Regions from separate parts of the Mesorhizobium sp. M0678 genome, predicted to be linked through region 2. Evidence: riboswitches for the same ligand, from Rfam matches in the RefSeq annotation. Region 2 holds a riboswitch; each other region holds the start of a gene.
The links. A riboswitch is a leader RNA that binds a small molecule or an ion and turns the genes downstream of it on or off. The one in region 2 is predicted to bind thiamine pyrophosphate.
Positions count from the first base shown of each region.

Region 1 (4,894 bases), on a different contig from region 2:
GTGCTGCGAGTTTGATGTGGCTTGGCGTGCCCTACCCGAGGGGTAGGTCACGCCCAGGCCCACGGGATCACACACCAACCCCAGCTAACCTGGTTTGAACGGAGCAAGCCTCCGACGCCGCCCTAATCAACAACGCTGCAACAGATCCTTCAAATCAATTTACAAGATTTTTACAACCGTCAGTCGTTGACAATGGTACGGCGCCGCGAGTCTGAGGTCCGGCACGGCCATAAAAGTGACGCCGGTACCCTCGGACCGCCGCCAGCACGCAACATCGGGATTAACAGCAATGGTAAGAAGAAGAGCGCTCATATTGGTCGAAGGCCATAGGGGAACTGGTCAGCTATACGTCCAAGCGGCTCAGTGTCTTGGTCTTCATCCAATTACTCTGACGGCTGATCCACCTCGGTACGACTATCTTTCGGCGGAAAACGTTGAGGCAATCCGTGTCGACACTGGCAATCTCGAAGCGTTGGTCCGCGAATGTTCGCGGCTGCGTGCTACCCACGACATTGCTGGCATTACTGGCTTTGCCGGGGACCATGAATCGATCTATGCGACAGTTGGCAAGCTTTGCCGGCATTCGATCTACCGGGACCGAACCCTGAATCGATTGAACGAAGCTGCGACAAATTCAAGCAACGCCAACTCCTCGCGCAGGCCGGCGTTCCAATACCGGCCTATCGGTTGGCAACGAATGCGGCGGAGGTAGAAAGCTCGGCTGCAGAGATCGGCCTGCCCGTGATTCTTAAGCCGGCAGTAGGCAGCGGCAGCATCGGTGTCCGATTGTGCCGCAGCCTCGAAGACGTAGCCGAACATACGACCTATCTATTGGGCGGAAAGCACATATGGCGGTCTACACCGAAAATACTCGTCGAAGAATTCGCACAGGGCCCGTTCTATAGCATTAATGTTATGGGGAATGAGGTCGTTGCGATTTGCGCCAATGACTTTGGTCCCCTCCCCCATTTCGTCATTCGTGAGGTGACCTATCCGGCCCTGCTGACTGATCAGGAGCGTGAGCGCATCGCCGATGTTTCGCTGAGCTGTTTGCGGACTCTCGGCCTTGGCTGGGGGCCAACTAACATTGAACTCCGGTGCACGAAACGCGGTCCAGTTGTCATTGAAATCAATCCGCGTCTTAGTGGCGCGCCCGACCCTCAACTGGTCCAGTTAGCTTACGGTGTCGACCTCGTAACCGAGCACATCAAGCTTGTCATTGGCGAGGAATGGGATCTGCGCAAAAAGCATTCGCATACTGCGGCCGCGCGATTCCTGCTTCCTGATCAAGATGGCACCCTCGACTGGATTGGTGGCGACACTCAGGCAGCTGCTATATCAGGTGTGGCCGAGGTGAAATTGAATGTTGAACCCAAGACACCGATCGTCAGGAAGGGGGATTTCCGAGACTGGATTGGACATGTCATTGCCACTTCGCCCAGCCGTGCTGAAACCGAGGGCGCCCTTCAGCGAGCGGTCGACTTGATCGATTGGTCGATCACCCCTTTCCGGCGACAATAGGAGGTGATCGAGAGCACGATGTTTGTGGGGCGTTCGGGCGGCCCACCAGTTCTGTTCCGATCAGGCATTGACGGCTTAAGATCCTTGAAACGCAGCAGGCCGTCTACGTCAATGTCACATCAAGTTTGACGAGGCAAATGCAGCTTTGGCCACACCTGCCCTATCTCCCGCGGAACTTCTCCGCGACCCGTGGCGAGGCCGTCGGCCCAATTTGGGCCCAATTTGATTGCCGCCCACCGCCGCCGCAGGACGAACATGCGCTTGACAAGACAACCCCGGCCCGTTCAACTTGAGGCATTCACCAGGGGAGTCCCGGCAAGGGGCTGAGATACTGCTGGCTTTCGCGGCGCAGTGACCCGTTGAACCTGATCCAGTTCATACTGGCGTAGGGACGGTGCAAGCGCTTTGCGGGAGTTCACGCCCGAGGTCCTGTTTCGGCAGGTCGACAGAAGCGTCTTTTCATCCTTCCGGCACAGAACTGGGTCTCCAATGCATGAGCAAAGGAGCCTCAAGATGAATGCCCTCACCCCAGCCGTCTCAACGGGACCGCTGCCTGCTTCGCGTAAGATCCACAAGCCCGGTGCCATCCACCCGCAGATCAGGGTGCCGATGCGCGAAATCTCCGTCCATCCGACAGCCGGCGAACCGCCCGTCACCGTCTACGACCCGTCGGGCTCCTATACCGATCCGGCTGTCGAAACCAGCATCCAAAAAGGCCTGGCCCGGCTTCGCCACGAATGGATCTTGGCGCGCGGCGATGTCGAGGAGACGGCCGCCACGTCCGGCCGGAGGACAACGGATTCGCGACGGGCGAACGCCTGACGCCAGAATTTCCCATCCGCCACCGACCGCTCAGAGCCAAAGCAGGCAAGGCGGTGACGCAGCTTGCCTATGCACGCGCCGGCATCATCACACCCGAAATGGAGTTCGTCGCCATCCGCGAGAACCTTGGTCGCGAGATCCTGCACGGCAAGCTTGAGCGCGACGGCGAGGCTTTCGGCGCGATGCTGCCCGATTTCGTCACGCCCGAATTCGTCCGCCACGAGGTGGCGCGCGGACGCGCGATCATTCCCGCCAACATTAATCATCCCGAGAGCGAACCGATGATTATCGGTCGCAATTTCCTGGTCAAGATCAACGCCAATATCGGTAACTCCGCCGTCACATCGTCGATGGCTGAAGAGGTCGAAAAGATGGTCTGGGCGATCCGCTGGGGCGCCGATACGGTGATGGACCTGTCGACCGGCCGCAACATCCACAACATCCGCGACTGGATCGTCCGCAACTCGCCGGTGCCGATCGGCACTGTGCCGCTCTACCAGGCGCTCGAGAAGGTTGGCGGCATTGCCCAGGATCTGACCTGGGAGGTGTACCGCGACACGCTGATCGAACAGGCCGAACAGGGCGTTGACTATTTCACCATCCATGCCGGCGTGCGGCTGCATTACATCCCACTGACCGTTGACCGGGTCACGGGTATCGTCTCGCGCGGCGGCTCGATCATGGCAAAATGGTGCCTGCACCATCACCGGGAAAGCTTCCTCTACGAGCACTTCGCGGAGATCTGCGACATCTGCCGCGCCTATGACGTCTCCTTCTCGCTCGGCGACGGCCTTCGTCCCGGCTCGATCGCCGATGCCAACGATGCGGCGCAGTTCGCCGAGCTGGAAACGCTTGGCGAGCTGACGAAGATCGCCTGGGCGAAGGATTGCCAGGTGATGATCGAGGGGCCTGGCCACGTGCCGATGCACAAGATCAAGCAGAACATGGACAAGCAACTCGCCGTTTGCGGCGAGGCGCCGTTCTATACGCTTGGCCCGCTGACGACCGACATCGCGCCGGGCTATGACCACATCACCTCCGGCATCGGCGCGGCGATGATCGGTTGGTTCGGCACCGCCATGCTCTGCTACGTCACGCCCAAGGAGCATCTCGGCCTTCCCGATCGCAACGATGTCAAGATTGGCGTGATCACCTACAAGATCGCCGCCCATGCCGCCGACCTGGCGAAGGGTCATCCGGCGGCGAAAGTCAGGGATGATGCCCTTTCCCGCGCGCGCTTCGAGTTCCGCTGGGAGGACCAGTTCAACCTGTCGCTCGACCCCGAAACCGCACGGTCCTTCCACGACCAGACCTTGCCCAAGGAGGCGCACAAGCTGGCGCATTTCTGCTCGATGTGCGGACCGAAATTCTGCTCGATGCGAATTTCCCACGACATCCGCGCCGAAGCGCAGAAGGAGGGCATGGCGGCGATGGCGGCGAAATACCGCGAGGGCGGCGATCTCTACGTGCCGGCGGACGAGACCGGCGCACCGCTTTCGCCACAGGCGCATGAGCCATCATGAAGGTGCTGGTCAAAGGGGCCGGCGTTGCCGGCCTCACCGCGGCCTTCGAGCTCGCCGCACGCGGCGCGGCGGTTTCCGTTGCCGAGACAAGGCCTGGCCTTGGGGGCAATGCGTCGTGGTTCGCCGGTGGCATGTTGGCGCCATGGTGCGAGCGTGAAAGCGCCGAGCAGCCGGTGCTGGATCTCGGATGCGACGCCGCCGACTGGTGGGACGCCGCAACGCCCGGCTTGGTAACACGACGGGGAACGCTGGTCGTGGCCGCGCCGCGCGATGCGGGCGAGCTCGACCGGTTCGCCAGCCGCACGTCGGGCTATCGGCGCGTCGAGGAAGATGAAATTGCCTTGCTGGAGCCCGACTTAGCCGGCCGCTTCCGCCGCGGACTGCTCTTTCCCGATGAGGGCCATCTCGATCCGCGCCAGGCGATGGCAGCGCTTCATGACAAGCTCGCGGCCATGGGTGTCGAATTCCACTTCGGCGCCGACGCCCAGCATGTTTTTGGTTTCGATCGTCAGATCGATTGCACGGGAATGGCAGCCGCCGATGACAGGTTGCGCGGCGTTCGCGGCGAAATGCTCATCCTGCGCACCCCTGATACCTCGCTGTCGCGCCCGGTCAGGCTGCTGCATCCGCGCTTTCCACTCTATGCAGTGCCGCGCACCGACCACCGTTTCATGGTTGGTGCGACGATGATTGAAAGCCAGTCCGCCGGACCGGTTACGGCGCGCTCCATGTTGGAGCTGCTGGGTACCGCCTATGCCCTCCATCCGGCCTTTGGCGAGGCCGAGATCGTTGAAACCGGTGTTGGCGTCCGTCCAGCCTTTCCCGACAATTTGCCGCGCGCCGAAACGAACGGTGAGATCATCGCGATCAACGGGCTCTATCGTCACGGTTTTCTCCTAGCTCCCGCCATGGCGCGCCAGGCTGCCGACCTGGTTTTCAATCAAGACGGAACCAAGGAGCTTGCTCATGAAACTGATGGTCAACGGCAAAGTGCATGAGGTTGCCGCCACCACGCTGGCCGAGCTGCT
Region 1 covers NZ_JAMYPT010000029.1:127-5,020, forward strand. Annotated here, with positions in the region: partial or broken gene NKI29_RS29720 (ATP-grasp domain-containing protein) at 290-1,521, shown strand; TPP riboswitch at 1,815-1,931, shown strand; partial or broken gene thiC (phosphomethylpyrimidine synthase ThiC) at 2,035-3,866, shown strand; gene thiO (glycine oxidase ThiO) at 3,863-4,864, shown strand; gene thiS (sulfur carrier protein ThiS) at 4,833-4,894, shown strand, end outside.
Region 1: linked by a shared signal. The riboswitch ahead of thiC (phosphomethylpyrimidine synthase ThiC) and the one ahead of thiB (thiamine ABC transporter substrate binding subunit) in region 2 are both predicted to bind thiamine pyrophosphate.

Region 2 (4,894 bases):
AGGGGCGATCGCAAAGACATCGCTGACGGTGCGCAAGAGCAGGAACCAGCCGGCGCCGATGACGATGGGCGGCACCACCAGGACGAACCCCGCACCGGTGTCGGCCAGATGTTCGAGCAGTGTCCGCCGGCCTGTCCGCCGGGTGAGCGCCAGCGCCCGGCGCGCCATGACCAGCGACAGCGACAACGCCACAGAGAGCAGCGCCGATAGGAGGGAGAGCACGGCACTGGTCGCCGTCGCTTGCCGCACCGCGCTCTCGCCGGCCAGGCGGCCGAGATCGGCGCCAAGCCCGGCTGCCAACGTGGCCGCCATCGGCCCGGCGACAAACAGCAGTGCCAGCCCGATCGCCAATGCGTTCAGCACGGTCTCGGCCGCACCGGCTGAAAAATACCGGCGCGGCGCCACCGGCAGATTGGCATCCCCTACCATATTGGCGCCGAGCCGCGTCAAGGCCAGCACGACGACGAAGGTCAGGGCAATCTGCAGCAGGGTCAGCGTCACAGCCCGCGCCGGGTCGAAGTCGAAACGCAGCGCCTGGTAGATGGCAACCTCGAGCGTCGTCGCGCTGGGTCCGCCGCCGAGCGTAAGCACGATGGTGAAGGAGGTGATGCACAGCATGAAAACGAGCCCTGCAACGCCGGGCAAGGCCGCACGCAGCGGCGGCCATTCGATCAGCCGGAAGGCCGGCGCAGCGCCCATGCCAAGCTGGCTCGCCAGCCGCCATTGGTCGGCCGGCACGGTCTGCAACGCCTCCAGGAACAGCCGCGTCGCCAGCGGCAGGTTGAAGAAGACATGGGCGACGAGTATGCCCGACAGGCCATAGATGCCGGGCCAGCTCTGGCCGCCTAGCGCGCCCAGCGTGCCGGCAAAATAGCCGGCGCGGCCATAGAGCGCCAAGACACCGAGTGCGGCAACAATGGCCGGCAGCGCCAGCGGCACGGCGAAAAGCTGGAGGATGAAGCCTCGCCCGAAAAAACGTGGATGCCGCGACAGGGCACGCGCGACGAACAGCGCCGGTGCAACGGAGAGCAGGGTCGACAGCAGAGCCTGCCAGAGCGTGAAACGGACGACGCGCAAGAGATAGGAATCGAAAGCGGAGGCGGCGCCGGACAGGTCGCGTGTGGCTTCGACGACGAGCCCGGCGAATGCACCGCCGATCAGCAGCGCGATGGCGGCGAGCGCGACGATGCCGGCAGTGACGCGGGGATCGGCCGGATGACGCGTACGCATGTCGCGCTACCCGACACTACGACAGGTGTTGATCGAAGGAAATACCTGACAATGGCCGAGCCCACCCCTCTCTGGCCTGCCGGCCATCTCCCCCTCAAGGGGGGAGATTGCGCACTCAGCCGCCTTCGCCAATCTCACAAGTGGCAGGATGAGGAGAGGCGACAAAGCTGCCGATCTCCCCCCTTGAGGGGGAGATGGCCGGCAGGCCAGAGGGGGGTGGCTTGGCGCAAACATCCGACGAGGCTTGAGCCCTACTTGCTCATCACCGCCAGCCACTCGTCGACCCAGGCCTTGCGATTTGCGGCGACGTCTTCCGGGCTGAACAGCAAGGTCTTGGTCGGCTTGACCAGCTTATCGAACGCCGGGTTGAGCGGCTTGTCGGTTTTGCCGGCCGGGAACATCCAGTTGGTTTCGGGAATGACATCCTGGAACTTCGGTCCGGTCATGAAGGCAATGAACTTTTCTGCCAGCGGGTTCTTCGCACCCTTGGTGGTGATCCCCGCAACCTCGATCTGCAGATATTCGCCCTCCTCGAAGGACGCCGCCTGGTAGCGCTCGGTGTTTTCGGCGACCATGTGGTAGGCCGGCGAGGTGGTGTAGGACAGCACCATCGGCGCCTCGCCCTTGGTGAACAGGCCGTAGGCCTCGCTCCAGCCCGGCGTTACCGTCAGCACCTTCGCCTTGAGTTTGGCCCAGGCTTCCGGCGCCTTGTCGCCGTAGACCGACTTGACCCACAGCAGCAGGCCAAGGCCCGGCGTCGAGGTGCGCGGATCCTGGATGACGATCTTCTCTCCGGCATCGCCCTCGACCAATTCCCTGAGGCTCTTCGGCGGGCTCTTCAGTTTTTCGGTATCGTAGACGACGGCGAAATAGCCATAGTCGAACGGCACGAAAATATCGTCGCTCCAGCCGCCCGGCACACTGACGCCCGACACGGCGCCGTGCGGCGAAAACAGGCCGGTTGCCTTGGCGTCGGCGGTTACGTTGGTATCGAGGCCAAGTACGATATCGGCCTTGGTCGCGGCGCCTTCCAGCTTCACACGATTGAGCAGCGCCACGCCGTCGGCGACCGAGACGAATTCGACGACGCAACTGCATTCGGCCTCGAAGGCCTTCTTCACCGCCGGTCCCGGACCCCAATCGGCGGTGAAGCTTTCATAGGTATAGACCGTCAGTCTATCCTGTGCCGATGCCTGCCCTGGCAGGGCGAGCGCGGATGCCGCAAGCAGGACAATTGAGACAAGAGAGTGGAAAAAACTGCGCATCGGCGCCTCCTTCGTTCGCGTTGAAAGGAATTGAGGCGTCGGGCTGTCCGAAACGTCTAATCCCTCCGCCGGTACAAACCGGATCAGGTTCAGCGGGTTGGCAGTCTTGCCTCTCAGCCGGTCCGCGAAGATCGCGTCCGGCACCCCGTTAGAGCGTTTCGACACATAGGCCCGGCCGAAGTGCTGCGCAAGCGGAAGTTTGCCGGGCATCCAAAGCCCAGCCTTCCGTTTCGTCTGCCGTTTCATCTTCCGTTTCCGGGGCAGGGCTGGTAAGGGCCACGAGATATGAGCACATTCACCATCCTGCTTGGCGGCGATCTCATCCGCACGCCGCTGCTCGACCGCCAGGTCGAAGGCTCGCGCGTCATCGCCGCCGATGCCGGCATCGGCCATGCCCGCATGCTGGGCCTGAGGCCGGAACTCTGGGTCGGCGATTTCGATTCGGTGCCTGCCGAGTTGCCGGAGGATCTGGCCGCCGTGCCACGGCAGGTGTTTCCCGCCGAAAAAGACAAGACCGACGGTGAACTCGCTATCGCCGCCGCACTCGAACGTGGTGCGACCAGCCTTGTGCTCGCAGGCGCCTTCGGCGGCAAACGTACCGACCACATCTTCCTGCATCTGGCGCTAAGCGTCCGGCTGGCGGAAGGCGGAACGGAAGTGCTTTTGACCAGCGGCGCACAGGAAGGCATTCCTTTGCTGCCTGGAAAGACTGGCTTCGACTATGTCGACGGCACGCTGTTTTCGGTGCTCGGCTTTTCGGATCTCGCCGGCCTGACAGTCACCGGCGCCAAATGGCCGCTCGACCATGTCGAGGTTGCGTTCGGCTCGTCGCTGACCATTTCCAACGAGGTCAGGGGCCGGTTGGAAATCGCGCTGGCCAGCGGCCGCGCGCTGCTGCTCGCGCATCCCTACCCTCTTCCGGAAAGCTGAGCCCAGAAAGCTGACATGGCGCCGCCGCTTCTCAATCTCGACGGGATAAAGCTGACATTTGGCGGCACGCCGCTGCTCGACGGTGCCGCCCTGACGGCCTCAGTTGGTGACAAGATCGCCCTGGTCGGCCGCAACGGCTCTGGCAAGTCGACGCTCCTCAAGATAGCCGCCGGGCTGATCGAACCGCAGGACGGCGAAGTCTTCCGCCAGCCTTCGGCGACCGTGCGCTACTTGCCGCAAATGCCCGACATGGACGGCTTTGCGACTGTCCGCGCCTATGTCGAGGCGGGGCTCGGGCCGGCCGACGATCCCTACCGCGCCACCTATCTGATGGAGCATCTCGGCCTGACCGGCGAGGAACGGCCGAACGACCTCTCCGGCGGCGAGGCGCGGCGCGCCGCCCTCGCCCGCGTCATGGCGCCGGAGCCCGACATTCTCCTCCTCGATGAGCCGACCAATCATCTTGACCTTTCGGTCATCGAATGGCTGGAGGAGGAGCTTGCCCGCACCTCCTCGGCACTGGTCGTCATCTCGCATGACCGCCGTTTTCTCGAGCGCGTGTCACGCGCCACAATCTGGCTCGACCGCGGCCAGACCCGCCGTCTCGACAAGGGCTTTGGCTATTTCGAGGAATGGCGCGACACGGTGCTGGAGGAGGAAGAGCGCGAGCAGCACAAGCTCGGTCGCCAGATCGTGCGCGAGGAGCACTGGCTGCGCTATGGCGTGACGGCAAGGCGCAAGCGCAACATGCGCCGGCTCGGTGAATTGCAGACCATGCGCCAGCGCTTTCGTGGTCATCGCGGCGCCGAGGGTGCGGCGACGATGACAGCCAGCGACGCCGCCGAATCCGGCAAACTGGTGATCGAAGCCAAGAACATCGAGAAGAGCTTTGGCGATCTGACCGTGGTCAAGGGATTCTCGACCCGCATCCAGCGCGGCGATCGCGTCGGCCTGGTCGGGCCGAACGGCGCCGGCAAGACGACGCTGTTGAAGATGCTGACCGGCGAATTGAAGCCGGACGCAGGCACGGTGCGGCTCGGCACCAATCTGGAGATCGCCACGCTCGACCAGAAGCGCGAAGCCGTCGACCCGCAGGAGACACTGGCGCAGTATCTGACCGACGGGCGCGGCGAGAACCTCGTCATCAATGGCGAGCAGCGCCACGTCGTCTCTTACATGAAAGACTTCCTGTTCAAGCCGGAACAGGCGCGCACGCCGGTGCGCGAGCTTTCGGGCGGCGAGCGGGCACGGCTGATTCTCGCACGCGTTTTGGCGCGGCCGGCAAACCTGCTTGTGCTCGACGAGCCGACCAACGATCTCGACATGGAGACGCTGGAGCTGCTGCAGGAACTGGTCGCCGGTTTTGCCGGCACGGTGATCCTGGTCAGCCACGATCGCGATTTCCTCGACCGCACCGTGACCAGCATCATCGCGCCGGATGGTGACGGCCGCTGGATCGAATATGCCGG
Region 2 covers NZ_JAMYPT010000006.1:257,841-262,734, reverse strand. Annotated here, with positions in the region: gene thiP (thiamine/thiamine pyrophosphate ABC transporter permease) at 1-1,230, opposite strand, end outside; gene thiB (thiamine ABC transporter substrate binding subunit) at 1,482-2,495, opposite strand; TPP riboswitch at 2,539-2,653, opposite strand; gene NKI29_RS14155 (thiamine diphosphokinase) at 2,781-3,425, shown strand; gene NKI29_RS14150 (ABC-F family ATP-binding cassette domain-containing protein) at 3,441-4,894, shown strand, end outside.

Region 3 (4,894 bases), on a different contig from region 2:
AGAATTTCTCGCCGGCCCTGCCGCCGGCCATTTCACGGCGCAGCGATACCGTCACCACCGAAGTGCCAGACGCCTTCACTGCATCGGCAAGGATGGCCGGCGAAGGATACTGGGCGGTTCCGAGAAGCAGGCGTGAGGCAAGCTTTGCCCCGAGAAGATCGAACATCGGCTAGCCTCCCTGCATGGGTGACAGGATTTCGATCCGGTCGCCCTCGCTCAAGCGGAATTCCGCCCGTTCGGCCGCGGGCACTACGTCGCCGTTGAGCGCGGTGGCGAGCCAGCCGCCCTCATAGTCAATCTCCTTCAAAAGAGCGTCGAGCGTCGTTGCCTTGGCTTCAAGCGCTTCGCCGTTGACGATCAGCTTCATTTTCAGGCTCCCTGGTCGGCAGATGAGTTGAAGACAAGGCTGGTAGCCTGCTCGGCCATGGCCGGTGAAAGCAGGAAACCGTGCCGGTAAAGGCCGTTAATCGTGATCGTGCCGTCCTTCCAGCGCTTCACCCGCGGCAGATTGTGGGGATAGGCAGGGCGCACGCCCACTCCCGTCTCAACGATTTCGGCCTCACCGAACGCCGGATGGAGTGCATAGGCCGCATTGAGGAGCTCCATCAGCGAACGGGCGGTGATCGGTCCGTCATGGTCACTTTCGATCATGGTCGCGCCGACCATGAAGTGATGATCGGCTCGCGGCACGATATAGATCGGATGACGCGGATGCATGAGACGCACTGGCCGCGCGAGCGAGACATCACGCGTGTGGAGGATCAGCATTTCACCGCGCATGCCGCGTAAATCGTCGTCGGCCCGCGCGATGCCCGTGCAGTCGATCACCTGATCAAAGCCGGAAAGGCCAACCTCACCCGTCTCAAAAAGGAAGACGACGCCCATCGCACGCAGTTTGCCGGCGAGGGCTTCGAGAGCCCGACGGGGATCGAGATGAGCTTCGCCGCCAAAAAACAGGCCCTGATGAAAGCGGCCGGCAAGATCGGGCTCGAGGGCGGCAACCGCCTTTTCGTCAACCCACTCATAGTTGCGCGTACGAGCTGCAAAACGGGCAAGCTCGAAGGCATCGCGCGTATGGGCGACGACGAGAGTGCCGGCCCTCGTCACCAGCCCGGGCAGCGCCCTTTCCCACCAGTCGGCCGCAACGTTGCCGAAAGTGACGACCGCCTCCTCGGCGCTTTCGCGTTCGCACCAAGGGGCGAGCATGCCGCCGGCGAGCCAGGAGGCATTGCCGCCGATCTGGCTGCGAATTTCAGCAACCGTGACGGATGCACCCCGCGCGGCCAATTCATGGGCGACGGTGAGGCCTGCCACACCGGCGCCTTTGACAAGAATGCGGCGCATGGCTCAGCGCGCCCCCTGATCTTCCTGCACTGAGGCCTGTTTTTCTACCTCGGGCGTCTCCACCGGCATATAAAGATCGCCGCCTGCGCGATATTTCTCGGCCATCGCCGCCATGCCTTCCTTCTGCGCCGTGGCCCGAATGTCGTGGGAGATGCGCATGGAGCAGAATTTCGGCCCGCACATCGAGCAGAAATGCGCCAGCTTGTGCGCCTCCTTCGGCAACGTCTCGTCGTGGAAGGAGCGCGCGGTTGCGGGGTCGAGCGACAGGTTGAACTGATCTTCCCAACGAAACTCGAAGCGCGCGCGCGAAAGGGCATCATCCCTGAGTTTAGCCGCCGGATGACCCTTCGCCAGATCGGCGGCATGGGCGGCGATCTTGTAAGTGATCACGCCAATCTTGACATCGTTGCGATCGGGAAGGCCGAGATGTTCCTTCGGCGTGACGTAGCAGAGCATGGCGGTGCCGAACCAACCGATCATTGCCGCGCCGATGCCGGAGGTGATGTGGTCGTAGCCCGGCGCGATATCGGTCGTCAGCGGTCCCAGCGTATAGAACGGCGCCTCGCCGCAGACAGCGAGCTGCTTTTCCATGTTCTGCTTGATCTTGTGCATCGGCACGTGGCCGGGCCCCTCGATCATCACCTGGCAATCCTTCGCCCAGGCGATCTTCGTCAGCTCGCCGAGCGTCTCCAACTCGGCGAATTGCGCCGCGTCGTTGGCGTCGGCGATCGAGCCGGGACGAAGGCCGTCGCCCAGCGAAAAGGACACGTCATAGGCGCGGCAGATGTCGCAGATCTCCGCAAAATGCTCGTAGAGGAAGCTTTCCCGGTGATGGTGCAGGCACCATTTTGCCATGATCGAGCCGCCGCGCGAGACGATACCCGTGACCCGGTCGACGGTCAGCGGGATGTAGTGCAGCCGCACGCCGGCATGGATGGTGAAATAGTCGACGCCCTGTTCGGCCTGTTCGATCAGTGTGTCGCGGTACACCTCCCAGGTCAGATCCTCGGCAATGCCGCCAACCTTTTCGAGCGCCTGGTAGAGCGGCACAGTGCCGATCGGCACCGGCGCATTGCGCACGATCCACTCGCGGATGTTGTGGATGTTGCGCCCGGTCGACAAATCCATCACCGTATCGGCGCTCCAGCGGATCGCCCAGACCATTTTTTCGACCTCTTCGGCCATTGACGATGTGACGGCGGAGTTGCCGATGTTGGCGTTGATCTTGACCAGGAAATTGCGACCGATGATCATCGGCTCGCTCTCAGGATGATTGATGTTGGCGGGAATGATTGCCCGTCCGCGCGCCACTTCGTCGCGGACGAATTCCGGCGTGACGAAATCGGGCAGTGTCGCGCCGAAAGCCTCGCCGTCGCGCTCAAGCTTGCCGTGCAGGATCTCGCGGCCGAGGTTCTCGCGGATGGCGACGAACTCCATTTCGGGCGTGATGATGCCGGCGCGCGCATACGCAAGCTGGGTCACCGCCTTACCTGCCTTGGCCCTGAGCGGCCGGTGGCGCGCGGGAAATTCCGGCGTCAGGCGCTCGCCCGCCACGAATCCATTGTCTTCCGGCCGGACAGGGCGGCCGTCATAGGCCTCGATATCGCCGCGCGCCGCAATCCATTCGTGGCGAAGTCGGGCGAGGCCCTTGTCGATGCTGGTTTCGACAGTCGGGTCGGTATAGGGGCCGGACGGATCGTAGACGGTGACGGGCGGTTCGCCCGCCGTCGGGTGAACAGAGATTTCGCGCATCGGCACTTTGATGTGCGGGTGGATGGTGCCGGGCTTGTGAATCTTGCGGGAGGCGGGCAGCGATCCCGTCGAGACGGCGGGGGTGAGGGCATTCATCTTGAGGCTCCTTTGCTCGTTGCATTGGAGACCCAGTTCTGTGCCGGAAGGATGAAAAGACGCTTCTGTCGACCTGCCGAAACAGGACCTCGGGCATAAACTCCCGCAAAGCGCTTGCACCGTCCCTACGCCAGTATGAACTGGATCAGGTTCAACGGGTCACTGCGCCGCGAAAGCCAGCAGTATCTCAGCCCCTTGCCGGGACTCCCCTGGTGAATGCTTCAGGTTGAACGGGCGAGCGCTATCTTGTCAAGCGCATTCGGGCCGCGGCGGTGATCGTCGGGCGATCGTCTCGGCCAGGCGCAAGATCGGATGGAGCGTCGCCTGAGAATCGTCTGTTCCTCGATCAGCCTCGCTTATGCTCTGGAGCTTGTTTTCTCGCGCCCGAATTTCCGCGGGGATGGCTGAACGGAGGCGATCCATTTGCGATTTCAAGTGCGTCGGGCCGCACCCCACAATCGCTCAACAAGTTGAACACGTCCTGACCCGACTGGGCCTTCGAGTTTGGAAAACCTGGCCGGGGTACTGCTGGATGGCAGGGTCCGTCAAGCGGGCGGAAGGGATGAGGAAATGAAAGAGCTGCAGATCAAAACACATAATCGAGCGATGAATATCGCCTGCGCGATCATCCGGACCAGATCTGATATGAAACATCGTCCGGCCCCGAGATCGAGGCTCCAATCTCGTATAGCTTCATGCGACGTTCTCTTGGAGTGTTGCGGGATTGGTCCGCTCAACCGGATCTCGGAGCTCAACCCTTTCATCCCATTAGAATGAGCGTTCAAAACGCAGGATTCCGCTGACACTGCTCTTCTTGTTGGCGTTGGTCCAGGTCACGTTGGAAGCGTCCACCTTGCCGACGGCGAAGTTGCCGTAGCGGCCATAGTCGAGTTCCGCCGTAACTGTGAAATCTGGAAGAAACGCATAGGCGACGTTTGCAGCGACACCATGGTTGTTGAGCTGATCACCGGAGAGCTGAAGGTTGAACGAAGTTGTCTCGTTGAGCTCGTAAGCGGCGCCAGCCCAGAAAGCCCAGTTCCCGCCCCAAATCTTATAGAAGCCGCGACCATGAGCGTCGATCGCGTTCATGGAGTCGTCGTTGAGCTTGCCATTGGGACCGTAGCCGAACATTCCGAACAGCAACAGTTCGTTGGTGACATTGATGTCGACACGGACCTTGGCGGCCACCGATTCGTAGTTGCTTTCATAACCAGCAACGCCGGTGATCGCTCCCCAGCCATGTGTGTATTTCAAGCCGCCGACTATGTGCGGATCGTAGTTGTCGATTGTGCCGACCACGCCTGAGCCTTCTTCGAGCGAAACCACGGCCGAAAAGCCGTTCCCGGCGTCGAAGTAGTACTGGACCACATTGGTATCGAAAGCGCCGTACGGAACCGGCGTCTGGTTGAGTACGTCACCCGCGCCGCCAATAAACATGTCGAAGGCCGACCAGTCCTTACCAACTCGGAGGCCACCAAGCTGAATCCAGGCGAAAGTCAAGATGCTGTCTCCGTTGAAGGCATAGGACCGAGAACTGTCCGAAACCGACGTGTGGCGGTTACCGAAATCCACGCGGGTTTCGGTGTAGGTCTTCAACGTGCCGAGTTCGGTCTCCTGGCCGGTCCAAGCTTTCAGTGTGAAGCGCGTATTGTTTTGCCATGTACCCTGATCCTCACCAGTCCTCACATCTGAGGTTCTTGCG
Region 3 covers NZ_JAMYPT010000029.1:23,756-28,649, reverse strand. Annotated here, with positions in the region: partial or broken gene NKI29_RS29865 (thiazole synthase) at 1-166, opposite strand, end outside; gene thiS (sulfur carrier protein ThiS) at 170-367, opposite strand; gene thiO (glycine oxidase ThiO) at 370-1,344, opposite strand; gene thiC (phosphomethylpyrimidine synthase ThiC) at 1,348-3,192, opposite strand; TPP riboswitch at 3,297-3,413, opposite strand; gene NKI29_RS29845 (porin) at 3,961-4,894, opposite strand, start outside.
Region 3: linked by a shared signal. The riboswitch ahead of thiC (phosphomethylpyrimidine synthase ThiC) and the one ahead of thiB (thiamine ABC transporter substrate binding subunit) in region 2 are both predicted to bind thiamine pyrophosphate.